One region of the Bacillus spongicola genome, then DNA from elsewhere that is predicted to be linked to it. Evidence: riboswitches for the same ligand, from Rfam matches in the RefSeq annotation. Region 1 holds a riboswitch; the other holds the start of a gene.
The links. A riboswitch is a leader RNA that binds a small molecule or an ion and turns the genes downstream of it on or off. The one in region 1 is predicted to bind thiamine pyrophosphate.
Positions count from the first base shown of each region.

Region 2: linked by a shared signal. The riboswitch ahead of tenA (thiaminase II) and the one ahead of U8D43_RS20505 (ABC transporter substrate-binding protein) in region 1 are both predicted to bind thiamine pyrophosphate.

Region 1 is NZ_JAYKTS010000056.1:4,904-12,780, forward strand. Features, by position in the region: gene U8D43_RS20490 (universal stress protein) at 169-588, shown strand; gene chrA (chromate efflux transporter) at 1,549-2,721, shown strand; gene U8D43_RS20500 (aldo/keto reductase) at 3,161-4,063, opposite strand; TPP riboswitch at 4,935-5,043, shown strand; gene U8D43_RS20505 (ABC transporter substrate-binding protein) at 5,156-6,142, shown strand; gene U8D43_RS20510 (thiamine-binding protein) at 6,157-6,447, shown strand; gene U8D43_RS20515 (ABC transporter permease) at 6,447-7,205, shown strand; gene U8D43_RS20520 (ABC transporter ATP-binding protein) at 7,198-7,877, shown strand, end outside.
Region 2 is NZ_JAYKTS010000001.1:242,171-250,047, forward strand. Features, by position in the region: gene thiO (glycine oxidase ThiO) at 1-452, opposite strand, end outside; gene U8D43_RS01085 (thiamine phosphate synthase) at 449-1,066, opposite strand; gene U8D43_RS01090 (energy-coupling factor transporter transmembrane component T family protein) at 1,080-1,886, opposite strand; gene U8D43_RS01095 (ABC transporter ATP-binding protein) at 1,883-3,325, opposite strand; gene U8D43_RS01100 (ECF transporter S component) at 3,341-3,919, opposite strand; gene tenA (thiaminase II) at 3,912-4,625, opposite strand; TPP riboswitch at 4,916-5,024, opposite strand; gene U8D43_RS01110 (multicopper oxidase family protein) at 6,253-7,785, shown strand.

The DNA.
Region 1 (7,877 bases):
TAAGCGTTTTATATCCTTTGTTACTCTTTATATCTCTTAAATGCGCTCATTTTCATGAATTGCTACAAAATATACTATTTTCATAGTTAAAGCAATTGTCAAAGTTTCTTGGATACATTAGTGGTAAACTAAAGAGGGAAATGTGTATTGTTGTTAGGAGGAGTAGAGATGTTTCAAAAAATTTTATTGGCATCGGACGGCTCAAAGCATGCTTTGCGAGCGGCAGAAAAAGCAGCCCATTTAGCTCACTTGGATCAGGACGCTACGGTAACAATTGCATTCGTTGTGGATGGTTCAAAATCTAAGTCAGATGTCCTGTCTCAAGAAAGTAGAGAATTAATTGAATACAAAAGGAAAGAGAGTCTTCATGAGACTGAGCGTTATTTTGAAGAACAAAATGTCCCTTTTGAAGTGAAAATCCTCAAAGGTGAACCAGGACCGACCTTAATTAAGGTTGCAAATGAACAGGAGTATGATCTTGTCATTCTAGGAAGTAGAGGCTTAAACACGTTACAAGAAATGGTTTTAGGGAGTGTTAGCCATAAAGTTGCGAAGCGTGCTAACTGCCCTGTAATGATTATTAAATAAGACCTATTTTTTATTTTAAGTGGTAATTTAAATACGAAATAATAATTTTGGACCCAGCTTTATTACGTATTAGATACTGCAGCAAAAGGCATCACTCTTTGTGATAGGCTCTTTTCGTATCCATTGTGGCTATTTCATCTGATTTTTGACTAAATCCTCCATTTCATTGTTGATTTCTATCAAAAACAGACGAAATGATGCCCGAAACAAAGCTATATCACAGATAATTAACTGATACGAAAAGCCACAATCTTTGCGTAAACAGCCTTGTGATATCAGTCCTAAATTGAGAGACTCAGCCTCAGTGCTGAGTCTTTTTTTAAGGCTCTTTTCGTATCCATTGTGGCTATTAAATTTACTTTTAATGAATTCGTTCAAAAACAGGTGGAAAGATGTGAGAAACCTATTTTTTAACAGAGGAAGCAACATTATTTGCGAATGCAGTCTTATAGAAAGGCTGTTTTAGCAAATATTGTGGCTTTTCGAATAGGGATATATCCCATGATTTGTATGACTTCGTGCTCTTTTCCAAATGAAAACTTCTCCATTTCTAGATAAAAAGTAAGAAATCAGTCGAAAAAACCTAACTGCTTGTTTTTACTTTGTGCCAATAGCAACAAAGTACACGAAAAGAGCCTATAGAAAAACCAAAAGCTTACCTGATATTTGTGAAATTCTCGTATAAATTAGTAAATAAACACTTATTCCTTTTTTCTTAATCAAAAAATATCTATAATATAATTTAAATATTAAGGTTGTTTTCGCAAGACTCTTTTCGCAAAGATTGTAGCTTTATGAATTATTCCTTATTACGTGATGAAAAATAACTTCGAGCATATTTTCGGAATTTTTTCACCTCAAAATAAGGAAAGAAAAGAGTGCTGCCATCCGTTTTTATATACACGAGCTACAAAGAATGCGAAAAGAGCCAATATTAAAGAGAATAAGGGTGATAGTGAAATGTTGAAAAAATGGATTGAAATCTTTTTTGTTTCCTTACGATTAGGTCTTACTTCATTCGGGGGTCCAGCAGCTCATTTGGCCTACTTTCGTGAGGAATATATAAAGAGAAGGAATTGGTTGGATGAAAAGAGCTTCGCTGATTTAATTGCATTGTGTCAATTTCTACCAGGTCCAGCGAGTAGTCAGGTCGGTATTTCGATAGGCATGGTACGAGGTGGAATCTTGGGCGGAGTGATTTCCTGGTTAGGTTTTACCCTTCCTTCAGTTCTTGCACTTGTTTTATTCGCTTATTTCGTTGAAAGTGGTGATATGATAAATAGTAGTTGGATTCATGGTTTGAAGCTAGTAGCAGTCGCAGTTGTAGCGCATGCTATCATTGGGATGGGGAAGAAGCTTACTCCCGATCGCGAGCGGATGACCATTGCTATCCTAGCTGCAATTGCCACTCTATTGGTTCCAACCGCGATTGGACAATTAGTCATTATAGCTGTGGCAGCTCTGATTGGATATGGATTGTACCGCTCTGAAGAGATAGAGAAAGCTCCTCATCTTCCAATAAAAATCAGCAAAAAGCTAGGGGTTTTATCCTGGTTCTTGTTTTTTTCTTTATTGGTAATTCTTCCACTCGGAAAGACTATATTCACAAACCTATCTTATGCGATTTTTGATACATTTTACCGTGTAGGCTCGCTAGTATTTGGAGGAGGACATGTGGTTCTACCTATGTTAGAGAGAGAAGTGGTTCCAAATGGATGGCTTTCAGAAGAAATGTTCTTAACTGGTTACGCAGGGGCACAGGCTGTACCCGGCCCGCTATTCACACTTTCCGGATTTTTAGGTGGAGCGATTGGTGGCTGGCAAATAGCGATGATAGCAGTTATTGGCATATTCCTTCCCTCATTCCTCTTATTAATTGGAACACTGCCTTTTTGGAATACGATTCGCTCGTTGCCGTATGCACAAGGTGCGTTGAAGGGTGTAAATGCTGCTGTTGTTGGGTTGTTGCTCGCCGCTTTGTACAACCCTGTATTTACAAGTGCTGTCTTAAATGGTGTGGATCTTGCGGTAGTATTACTTGCGTTTAGCTTGTTGCATTACTGGAAGTGGCCAGCCTGGTTTATTGTTATTTTTACAGCCTTTTTAGGGTTTCTAACTTCTTTCCTCATGTGAAAATAAAATTTGAGCAAGTGGAGCGATTAATACTAGCTTCACTCTTTTTTATGGATTGGGTGTTTAACTTGATAATGACAAATGACAAGAAATTGTTTCCCTCACTGATGATAACAAAAGGCTGTTTTCGCAAAGTTTATTTCTTTTCAACCCGGTCTACAACCGTTGATATAGCTTTGTTTCAGAGCATCTTTTCGTCTTTAATTGATGGGAACCACAAGCAAAATAGGGTTTTTAAATAAATTTAACTAAATAGCAATAATGAATATGATATGAGGCAAACAAAAAAAGAATCCGGTCATTTATGACCGGATTCTTTAGGAAATCCTGTTTTTAACAGCAATAATTAGTAAACGTTAACCTGTCGGCTTCCGTTTTTTTGTTTTGGTAATTTAATTGTCATACATTACCGGAAAAGAGCCCTATAATCCGTATTGAATTATGGCACATCATGTCCCATTGAACTTTGAAGAATTTCGAACCATTGGTCATGATTCAAAGAAAGAGACAAGGAGTTAATTGCGGTTTGAATGCGTTCCTTTTTTCCAGAACCGACGATGGGCATGATTTTAGCAGGGTGCTGTAATAGCCATGCAAATAGTACTTCATCGATTCCTTTTGCACTAATCTCATCTTGGATTTTCGTTAAAGTTTCACGAAGACGTTTTCCTTTTTCATCTTGAGCAGTAAAGACTTTCCCTCCAGCAAGGGGAGACCATGCCATAGGTTTGATACGTTTTTCCTGGCAAAGATGAATCGTGCCGTCGTCAAAATTTTCGAGCTCATAGGCAGATAATTCAATCTGATTAGTGATGAGCGGGTAGTCCAAGTAAGATTGAAGCATTTGAAAATGAGAATTTTTGAAGTTAGAAACGCCAAAGTGACGAACCTTTCCCTCTCTTTTGAGAATGTCGAATGCTTCGGCAATTTCAATGGGATCCATAAAGGGACTTGGGCGATGTAATAATAAAACATCAATATAATCCGTTTTTAAATTCTGCAACGAATTTTCAACTGAAAGTAAAATATGTTCCTTTGTTAAATTGTAGTGATGTGTTTGATGAGTAGGACGCTTATCAGCTGGAATGACAATTCCGCATTTAGTGATTATCTCCATTTCCCCTCGAAGCTCAGGCTTTAATGATAGGGCATCGCCAAACAATTCTTCACAAGTATATCCACCATATAGATCCGCATGGTCAAAAGTAGTAATTCCTTGCTCTAAACAATACTCAATTAATTCGAGTGTTTCTTCTTTTGAATTATTCCAATCATTTAATCTCGATAAACCATGAACTAATCGAGAGAAGGAAAGACCATCTGCCATTTGTATACGTTCCACTAAAATTCCTCCTTGAAATAAAAAAAATATTTTCAGTTTCTTTGATTTACAACAATATGTATCTGCTTCATTATAAACATTTCTTATAAGTGGGTAAACAATCTTATTCTATACCCTAGCCTGTTTTTACAGGGCTCTTTTCGCATACTTTGTTGCTATTGACTCAAAGAAAAAACAGGCAGTAAGGTTTTTTCGACTGATTTCTTACTTTTTATCTAGAGATGGAGAAGTTTTCATAAGGAAAAGAGCACGAAGTCATACAAATCAGGGGATATATTCCTATTCGAAAAGCCACAATCTTTTCGAAAACAGCCTTTTACACTTATATTGGTTGTTAAAAAGTAGAAAAGACAACTAAATAAGCGATTTTTATGCTCTTTTAGTCTAACCACTTCTTGATTTGTCTAATTGTTCACTGTATGAAAAGAAGAAAAATTTCTATAACTGATTTTGCAAAGCTTGTTGCTTTTCGAACCAGTCAATAATCGATGATAAGGCTCTGTCTCGGGGGCATCATTTCGCTTGTATTTGATGTGAATCACCAGCGAATTGAAGGTTTCCTTCTAAAATTAAACTATAAATGAAACAATGTATACGAAAAATGTCCTTTATTAAAGGCTCTTTTCACATACTTTGTTGCTTTAGCATCAAAATGAAGGGAAACACTCTTTTCATTCCTCATTTTGGGTTGAAAATGATGCGAAAAGATGCCCCAAAGTCAATCTTCATCACGAATTGAGGGCTATTCGAACAGCCACAACCTTTGCGAAAAAAGCCTTAATAAGAGAAACAAACTTTAGAAAATGATAATTCAAAATGGTTGCGTCATTTTCATTTATCTGTCATAGTGAAATTGACTGAATTTAATATTAGAGTATTGTAGGGGAACCAGTGTTGCTGGTTGAGAGAGTAGTCATAAGCTACGGACCCTTGAACCTGATCTGGTTGATACCAGCGGAGGAAACATGTTCAATTTTTTTGTTTATGTGCGCCTAGGTATCTATCTAGGCGCTTTTTCATGTACATAAGACTATCAGGATCTCTAGTATTCCGTCATCAAAGAAATAAGATCACATATGAGGGGGAAAAGAGATGAAAAAATGGCTATTAGGGGCAGTTGCTATCATATTCATTCTGGCTGGTTGTGGAAATGAGGAGGAGAGTAACACAAGTAGTAAGGAATTAAAAAAGATTTCCGTGGTGCTTGATTGGACTCCGAATACGAATCACACAGGTCTATACGTTGCAAAAGACAGAGGGTACTTCAAAGACGAAGGGCTAGACGTCGAAATCATCCTACCAGGTGAAGCAGGGGCAGATCAACTCGTTGCGTCAGGCAAAGCTGATTTTGGGATAAGTTATCAAGAAAGTATCACTCGTGCAAGAGTTGAAGATGTTCCATTGGTTTCAATAGCTGCGATTATTCAGCATAATACTTCGGGTTTTGCGTCACCAAGTGGAAAAGAAATTCTTAGCCCGAAAGATTTTGAAGGGAAAACCTATGGTGGTTGGGGGGATCCTGTTGAAAAAGCTGTGATGGAATCCGTAATGAAGAGTGAAAATAGCGAAGTGGATAAAGTAGAGTTTGTAAATATGGGATCAAGTGACTTTTTCACCGCAGTGAAAAGAGACATTGATTTTGCTTGGATCTACTATGGGTGGACAGGGATTGAAGCAGAGTTGCGCGGTGAAGAACTGAATATGGTGTATTTAACGGATTACTCAAATAAGCTAGACTATTATACACCTGTTTTAGCTACGAATGAAAGCAAAATTGAAGATGATCCAGAAGTAGTAAAGGCCTTTTTAGCGGCGGTAAGCAAAGGTTACAGAGACTCGATTGAAAATCCAGATGAAGCTGCCGAAGTTTTATTGACAGCTGTTCCAGATTTGGATGAGGAGCTAGTCAAAAAATCACAAAGCTGGCTCGCAGACAAGTATCAGGCTGATGCTCCACGTTGGGGTGAACAAAAAACTGAGATTTGGGAAAACTATGCAAATTGGATGTTTGAAAATGGACTGATGGAACAGAAGCTTGAAGCAAATGAAGCCTTTACAACACAATTCTTACCAAAATAAGGGAGAAGATAGCGATGGGAAATTCTTTAGTGAGTATTCAAATTTTGCCGAAAACGGAACGTGGTGAAGATGTAATACCATTTGTCGATGAGGCGATTAAAGTAATTGAAGAATCTGGTGTGTGCTACGAGGTTCATCCACTTGAAACGACGATGGAAGGTGAATTATCTGAATTATTTTCGATCATTCAAAGAATGAATGAAAAAATGGTGCAATTAGGATGTCCGAATGTAATTTCTCAAATAAAAGTTTTGTATCAACCTTCTGGAATTATGATGAATCAATTAACGGAGAAATATCGATGATAAGAGCGATATTTCTCAAAGGATGGAGACCATTTATGGTTCTCCTCCTTTTCTTTATTTCATGGGAGTTTTCAACAAATATTTGGAACATTCCTGTTTGGATGCTTCCAGGTCCACTTCAAATAATAAAAGAATTTATTGCTGTATGGTCTTTTTTTTATGAAGATGTTCTAGCAACAATTTGGCTAACTCTTTTAGGCTTTTTTATTGGAGGTTCATTTGGTTGGGGAACAGCTATGGTGTTGCATCGTGTTCCTCTTTTACGGGAGGCTTTTTATCCATTCCTGATTTTGTCCCAGAATATTCCGATTATTGTTCTGGCGCCACTTTTAGTCATTTGGTTTGGTTTTGGCCTTTTACCCAAATTGATTGTCATCACCTTAATTTGTTTCTTTCCTGTAGCCGTTTCGACGTTAGATGGATATAAACAAACCTCATCTGAATTATTGCATTACATGAAAATGGCTGGTGCAACGAAAAGGCAAATTTTTTGGAAATTAGAGTTTCCCTCTTCTCTTCCAATGTTGTTCTCAGGTATAAAAATTTCAGCAACCTATAGTGTAATGGGGGCTGTTATTTCAGAGTGGCTAGGGGCTAAAGCTGGAATCGGTGTCTTTATGACTCTAGCTTCTTCATCGTTTCAAACCGATCGTGTCTTTGTGGCAATCTTGACCATTATGTTTATCAGTTTACTTTTCTTTTGGGTGATTGTATTGGTTGAAAAAATTGTATTGAACGGAGGGAAGTACGATGAATAAGTTAGAGCTAAAAGATGTGTCGAAGAGATTCGGGGAAAAGGATGTATTATCGCGAGTTAGCCTCACCATTAAGCAAGGGGAATTTGTCACATTACTTGGTCCTTCAGGAAGTGGAAAAAGCACTATATTTCACCTCGTTGGTGGGTTGTTAACTCCAGATAGTGGCGAAATTTATTTAGAAGATCAAAAAATCAATGGAAAGGCCGGACATATTTCGTATATGCCTCAAACTCCTTCATTATTACCATGGCGGACGGTAATAGAAAATGTTCTATTAGGTCAAGAATTAGTAGGTGAGGTGAATGAAAAAGAGGCAAAAAACATGCTACAAAAGGCAGGTTTAGCTGGTTTTGAAGGTGCATATCCTCATGAATTGTCAGGTGGAATGAAGCAGAGAGTTTCATTTATTAGAGCCCTATTAAGCCCACAGCCCTTTATATTATTAGATGAACCTTTTTCTGCACTAGATGAATTAACACGTTCCGATATGCAAAAATGGCTCCTATCTGTTTGGGAAGAGGAGAGGCCAGCTGTTTTATTTATCACACATAATATAGAAGAGGCACTTTTTCTTTCGGATCGTGTATTGGTGTTATCAGATAGACCAGCTTCGATAAAAGCTGAATTTCAAATTCCATTTGAACGACCAAGGAGAGAAGAAATTCTCCTTTC
Region 2 (7,877 bases), on a different contig from region 1:
CCATCTTGCTCAATGGACATTCCGCCTTTTAGAACATTTGATAGCGCTGATTCTGTTCTAGATAAAACACTTGCAGTCATCCATTCCGCTTGTTCACCCATCTCCTGATGATGACGAACTAGTTCTTTTAAATGCAGAGCCTCGTCTTCTGTTCTAGCTACCTTAATCATTCCATTCCGAAAAAATTCAATATCGATTCCACTCACTTCTTTTAATTCATGAGCTAATGAGGGAAACTGAACTCGACTTTGTTTGGCCAATTGAAAGAATGGGCCATCCCGTTTAATCTCAGTCTGAGCACCTAGCATTCCAGCTGCGGCTTTTGAAGCTCTGCTTGCGATTTGATTTCTTTCTAGTAACAAGACCTTTCTGCCTCGTTTAGATAGGTTGTAGGCAATAGATGTTCCGATTACTCCCCCGCCAACAATAATCGCATCATAATGCTGGTTCATCTCTGTTCAACTCCTTTTCTTATCGCTTCTTGGAATAACTTAGCGGCGATACTAGGGGATTTAGCTTGATAGATTCCTGAGAGGACGGCTACCCCTTTAGCACCCGTACGCAGTACATCTTGGACGTGATCAGGCTGAATTCCCCCGATTGCCAAGACAGGGATGGGGACTGACTGAACGATACTTTTTAAGCTAATCAAGCCGACTCCTGGTTTACCAGGCTTTGACGCAGTCTTAAAAATATTTCCATACAGAAGGTAATCCGCTCCTTTTTGATACGAGTGTTTGGCGTCCTGAATTGAATGAACCGAACACCCTACCTCCATTTGTGGGAACCATTTTTTCACAAGCGAAACATCGACACTGTGGTGAGCAAGTTGAACACCCCCCAGTTTTTTCATATAACAAAGATCTACTCGGTCATTGAGTATAATCTTGTTAGCAGGGATTCCTTCTTCAAGTAGTAGGTCAATGACCGATAGCATTTCTTTGGCTGTCCAAGTTTTTTCACGAATGTGAATAGCCTCTACTTCATCATGTATCTCACTAGCGATAGCAATTAAGCTTTCTTTTGACTGCTGACCCGAAGAAATGACATGTAGCCCTGTCTTCACATTAATCCCTCCTCTATGACGTATACCTTACATCCTCAATTGGAAAAAAAGGTAGAGTTATTGACAAATAGTAGCTAGAGAGAATAATCAATGTGATTACTATCAAGAAGTAGCTATCATGTTTAGAGAATCCTATCTTATAAAAATAGGTACGTTCTTTTACTCCTACAAACCGTTTCGTTTCCATCGCCACTGCAATTCGATGAGCTCTTCGAATACTTTGTGCTAACAGCGGAATGGTATAGGATTTCACTTTATACCACACCCCTTTTAACCCTTTTTGCTCGACTACCCCTCTTACTTTCATGGCGTTTCTAATCGTAAAAAATTCCTCAATCATAATCGGTATTAGCCTTATTCCCGCCATAAAGCTGTAAGCATATTGTGGTCTAAGGTGCAATTGCTGCATCAAAGAGTAGAACAAGTTAACGGGTCTTGTAGTTAGGGCAAAAAGCAGACCTAAAATCGCAAACACGAAGGCTCTAACCCCTAAATGAACCCCTCTAAAAAAACTTTCTTCAGTAATATGAACGAGACCCCATTGAAACCATGTAGTATCCCCTTTTCCAAAGAACATCATTGATGTCGAAGTGGAAAAAAACACGAAAAGAAAGGGAAGAAATAATAAGAGCAATAATTTTTTGGAGAAGCCCGAAAAAATCCAAACTAATAAAAAGAACCCCAAAGTAATGAAAATAATCCAATTTAAATCATGTACGAATAAAAGAAAAATAAAGAGACTCATAATCGATACTAGTTTCAAGCTCGGATTAATGTGATAAAGCCACGTTTCACGAGTTTGAATTTCCTGTAAATTCATAACATTACCCTCTTTGGAGATTGAAGCTGATTCAAATCGTTATAGTTATCGCTAACTAACAAACCATCCTCAATTGTCCACACTCTAGTTGCAAAGAAATCCACAATATGCTGATCATGAGTCACCATGATGATGGTGACCCCTTCTCGTTGATAGTCTTGCAACATCTCTAAAAGTGCAAATGTGTTTTGAGCATCTTGTCCAAAGGTAGGTTCATCTAACAAAATGATTGATTTTTTATTCACAATAGATGCCGCAACACTTAATCTCCGTTTCTGCCCCATAGAAAGTTGGTAAGGATGCTGATTCCTTTGCTCACGTAATTTAAATCGCTGCAAAAGATCCTCTACCACTTCACCCACTTCTCTCTCTTCCGCCATTTTAAGTCGGAGACCATAAGCAATCTCATCCCAAACAGAATTTGTAACAAATTGAAATTCAGGATTTTGAAAAACAAAAGTTACACCTTCTGGTACCTTTTTTGCTGAAACAAGATCCCCGAAAAGAAAATATTCCCCATTTGTTTTAATGAGATGCATCAGACTATGTAGGAGCGTAGATTTTCCTGCTCCGTTATTTCCTACTACCGTAATCCACTCACCACGTCGGATTGTTGCTTCAGGAACTGATATTTTGGCTTTTTTTTGAAGATAACCTTTGAAGTCTTTTAATTCTATAACAACCTCATTTGAAGAGGAGATTTTCCCTGGTGGAGATTGATTGAGATAATCTCTCCAAATCTCTGGATACCAAACACCTTGTCGACGTAACGTATCTCGATATTGGCGGAGAATCATTTCCTTTGCACCATCTGCCAATATTTCTCCTTTTTCATTGAAAAGGACAATTCGGTTGACTAATTCAAGTACGTGATTGAGCTTGTGTTCCACAATCACTACGGTTTTGTCATGGCTGATTTGCTTTACGGTTTCCCAGACTGCCTTTGTTCCTTCATCATCCAAAAGTGCTGTTGGTTCATCAAGAAAGAGCGTATCTGGCTTAAGAGCAAGAACAGAGGCAATCGCAAGCCTCTGTTTCATCCCACCCGATAAAGTCGCAATATTTGTATGAACATCCTCAAAAGAAAGTCCCACATCTGCTAAAACCGCTTTAATTCTTGCCCCCATCTCTTTTTGTGGAACTTGTATATTCTCAAGAACGAAGGCGATTTCTTCGTCCACAAAAGGCATACAAAATTGTGTATCCGGGTCCTGAAAAACATACCCCCATGAAGGAGGATGTTCTATTTCAGCAGCCTTCATGGGTACGTCAACCGAGGTAGGGATCACTCCCGACAAGACTTGTAAAAGAGTCGACTTTCCACAACCTGATGGACCTAGTAATAATACTTTTTCATTCTTCTTAATGTTCAGGCTCAAATCCTTAAACAAAAGCTCTTCCTTGTCAGGAAACTTGAGGCGAAGGTCTTTAATCTTCATCCTTACCCCTCCTTATTATTGATCTAATGCATCAAAATCTTGTTGACTGGGAGGACGAACAATATTAGTAACCCCTGTGCGCTCTAAAGCTTTCACTAAAAAGTAAGACCCCATGCCCGCGATTAGGATAGATCCTACGATTCTTGCGGAAAGGAATAGTAGTAAATTCCATAATTCAAGATCTCCCATATAGCCTTTATAGTAGTCCATCACAATCGATCCTAGGGCAGACCCTACAGCCGCTAAGCAAACAATTATTAATCCAGACCGCTTATAACGCACCATCATAAAGACAAGTTCAGCACCTAATCCTTGAATCAATCCAAACAAGAGAACTTCAAGTCCCCATTCAGATCCCATTAACAATTCACCTGAAGAGGCTGCGATTTCCGCTAAAAGTGCAACTCCTGGTTTCTTAATTATTAAAAATGCAACGATAGCAGCCATAAACCACATTCCGTATATCAATTGCTCTGCATGAAACCCAAACGGCTTAAATACGTTATAAACTGGACCCCATAGTTTATATATAATTCCGAATCCAATGGATATCACAACAGTCACTAAAATATCAGTTAACTTTAATTTACCCACGTAAATCACCGACTTCACTCAACTTCTGTTGATTCAATTTCTCCTGAAATGGCCATTTTTCTAATGTGTATGCCATCTCCCAAAACTGCAACTCATATAAACTACTTAAAATAAAATGGTTTTTCATCCGGTCACGCTCTGCTTCTGTAACCGTTTCTGCTAATTCATCCAATCTTTGAATCTGCTCATCTACTAGCTCTTTAAACCAATCCCCTCCGTACGTGGCAATCCACTCTTGATAAATAGGCTCACCTGGCGTACAAGCTTGTAATCTTTCACCTATTTCGTAATAAAGCCAGTAACATGGCAGAATCACTGCAATAATTTCCGCCAATCCACCAAACTGAGCTACACGATACATATGAGAGGCATAGGCATAGGCTGTAGGTGCTGGTTGAAAGGCAAGGAGTTCATCCTCTGTAATACCCAGTTGCTTCGAAAATTTTTCATGAAGGGACATCTCTGCTTCATTTGTTCCCTGAGCATGAGCAGCCATTCTTGCTGTTGTTCGTAAATCCATTGCCTTTGCAGCCCCTAATGCTTGCACTCTGGAAAAATGAGTTAAATAATAGGCATCTTGTTGAACGTAAAAACGAAATTTATCTAGAGATAAAGTCCCGTCTCCAATCCCTTTTACAAAGGGATGATCAAAACTCGCTTCCCAAATTGGCGCTACAGCTTCTCTTAATTCCTGTGAAAATGTCATTCTTTTCCCTCTTTTCCGACGATCCACAGCAATTGGTTTTTTTCTAAGGCTCTTTTCGTATACATTGTGGCTATTTCATCTGATTTTTGATTTAATCATACATTTTGTTGATTTCCATTAAAAACAGACGAAATGATACTCGAATCAAAGCTTTATCCAGATAATAGACTGATATGAAAAGCCACAATCTTTGAGAAAACAGCCCTGTCTAAACAAAAAAGCCACTTCCTATCATGCATAGCGCATAAAGGAAGTGGCTTAAGTTTTGTACATAAAAGAAGAATCTATGTAACACTCAACCATCACTTCCCTACGCCGGTCTCAACCAGATCAGGTTCAAAGGGTCTTAAAGTCATACTTTAATCTCAGCCTTTAGAGAAGGCACCCCTAGTGGATCGTCATATTAAATTAGTTTTCGAAGTTATCGTATCATGCTATTTGGATTTGTCAATATTATTTTATTTTACTATGGCTCTTTTCATATACATTGTGGCTATTTCATCTGATTTTTGACTAAATCCTCCATTTCATTGTTGATTTCTATCAAAAACAGACGAAATGATGCCCGAAACAAAGCTATATCACAGATAATTAACTGATACAAAAAAACACAATCTTTGCGAAAACAGCCTTTACTATTGAAGAAATTTGATATATTTTGAATTGCCCTATTTCCATAAATAATTGTGAGATAAGGCGGACGAATAAGTATAATTAATCCTCTATATAAGCTTTTAATAAAATCGAATGAATCTACAGATGTAATTATATTAAAATAGTAAAATCTGAGAATCTTAACGAATTAGGATGATGAATATAAATAGACTAAATTTCTCTACTATATTTGGTATTTTTTTAATGGCTCTTTTCGTATACATTGTGGCTATTTCATCATATTTTTGATTAAATCTTTCATTTCACTGTTGAATTCTATCAAAAAATAGACGAATCTAAGCTAAATCATAGATAATAGACTGATACGAAAAGCAAAAAACTTTGCGAAAACAGCCTTTATAATAGAGAAATCCAGCTAGAACTCTTCTAATGAGAGCCTTCCTTTATGGTATGAAGGAGAATTCTCTTTTCCAAAGTCAAAAAATAAAACCGTTCTTATATACTTTCAATGTATCTCCCCATTCAAAAAGTTAATCTATCTATTAGAAATAGATCAATTCGTTTCTTCCAGACTAAAAAACGACTATATGCTACTAATATCTCACTTTTTAGTATTTATTTTGAGTTATGTTTTCCTTTTATCCTACCTTCTATGCTCACCCTCCATGAAGCTACAACCGATTTCATTAACATAGAAACCTTAAAATAAAAAGACAACATTAACTATCTTGATATAATTAATTACAGAATTCATCTTCTGTAATTATCTTTCTTATACTTCGTCTTCTTACTGAAAGGTTTTTTTCCAAACTAAATATACTCCAGAAAAAAGGTCATTTCCAAGACATCTTATCGCCAACAATTAAACAAAATCAGTAGTACAATGAAGAATTCTGTCGCTCAATAAAATCAATGGAAACAATGGATACGAAAAGAACCTATCAATTAATAGACTTAAATTCGAAAAATTGTAATAAGTATGAGTAGAAGATACAGTGAGAGGAGCAGTAAGATGCTTAAAAAATTTGTAGATCCACTGCCAGTCATGGATACCATCCACCCGCTCTTATTTATTCACGGGGAGCCATACTATGAGGTGACTATGAAACCATGCCAACAAAAGCTTCATCGCGATTTACCCTCTACAACTCTATGGGGCTATAACGGACTTTTCCCGGGGCCGACATTTAAAGTTTGGCGTAACCAGAAAATTCGCGTTTTATGGAAGAACGAACTACCACAAAAGCATTTTCTACCTATTGATACCACTGTACACGGAGCTGAGAAAAATCATCCGGAGGTTAGAACCGTCGTTCATCTTCATGGAAGTGTAACCCCTGACACAAGTGATGGCTATCCGGAAGCTTGGTTTACACGTGGATTTAAAGAAGTTGGACCTTTCTTTTCTACGAAAACTTATCATTATCCAAATCAACAACCGGCTACGACTCTTTGGTATCACGATCATGCCATGGGGATTACCCGCTTAAATATTTATGCAGGATTAGCTGGCCTTTATATCATCCAAGACAAGGAAGAACAATCACTACGCTTACCCAATGGTCCTTTTGAGATACCTTTGCTCCTCCAAGATCGCACTCTAAATTCAGATGGTTCCCTCTTTTATCCTGCTGAGCCAGATCCACCAGTCATTGGAGTAAATCCTTCTGTAATCCCTGATTTTTTCGGTGAAATGATTTTAGTTAACGGGAAAATTTGGCCTTATCTAGAAGTAGAGCCTAGACAGTATAGATTCCGATTATTAAATGGATCAAACGCAAGGTTTTATCGACTTTCCCTTGAAAATAGATTACCTTTTTTTCAAATTGGGACCGATCAAGGATTTCTTGCTCGTCCTGTTGAAATCTTTGAATTATTACTCGCTCCTGCTGAACGAGCTGATGTGATTATTGATTTTTCATCTTCAGTTGGAGAAACTTTTATCTTGAAAAATGATGCCGCTTCCCCTTTTCCACAAGGTGACTTACCTGACCCTGAATCAGATGGGGTCGTGATGAAAATTTCCGTTACTAAAACGATTTCTAGTCCAGTCGATAGCAAATTGCCTTGTACATTAGTTCCCTTCCCAAAGTTTGAAGAAAAATCATATTACAAGAGAAGACCCTTGCTGCTTAATATGAGACCCGATCAATACAATCGTTCCATTCATTTATTAAATAGTCGTTTATGGATGGATCCGATAACCGAAACCCCTCGCCTTTGGAGTATTGAGATATGGAGCTTTATTAATGTGTCAAAAGCAACTCATCCAATTCATCTACATCTTGTTCGCTTCCAAATTCTTGACCGACAGCCTTTTGATCAAGATATTTATCAAGAAGAGGAAAAAATCGTCCCATGCGGACAACGCATTTCTCCCGATCTCAACGAACAAGGATGGAAAGATACCGTTCGTGCAAACCCTGGAGAAATAACCCGGATTATTGTTCCGTTTGGTCCTTACACGGGGTTATTCGTTTGGCATTGTCATATTTTAGAACATGAAGATTATGAAATGATGCGCCCGTATGTAGTAATTCAATGATGCTTCGAATAATTCACTTAGTTAACTTTTATTTTGTCCCTTATCGTATACTTTGTTGCTATTTCATCTAAATTTAGATTTAATCCATCATT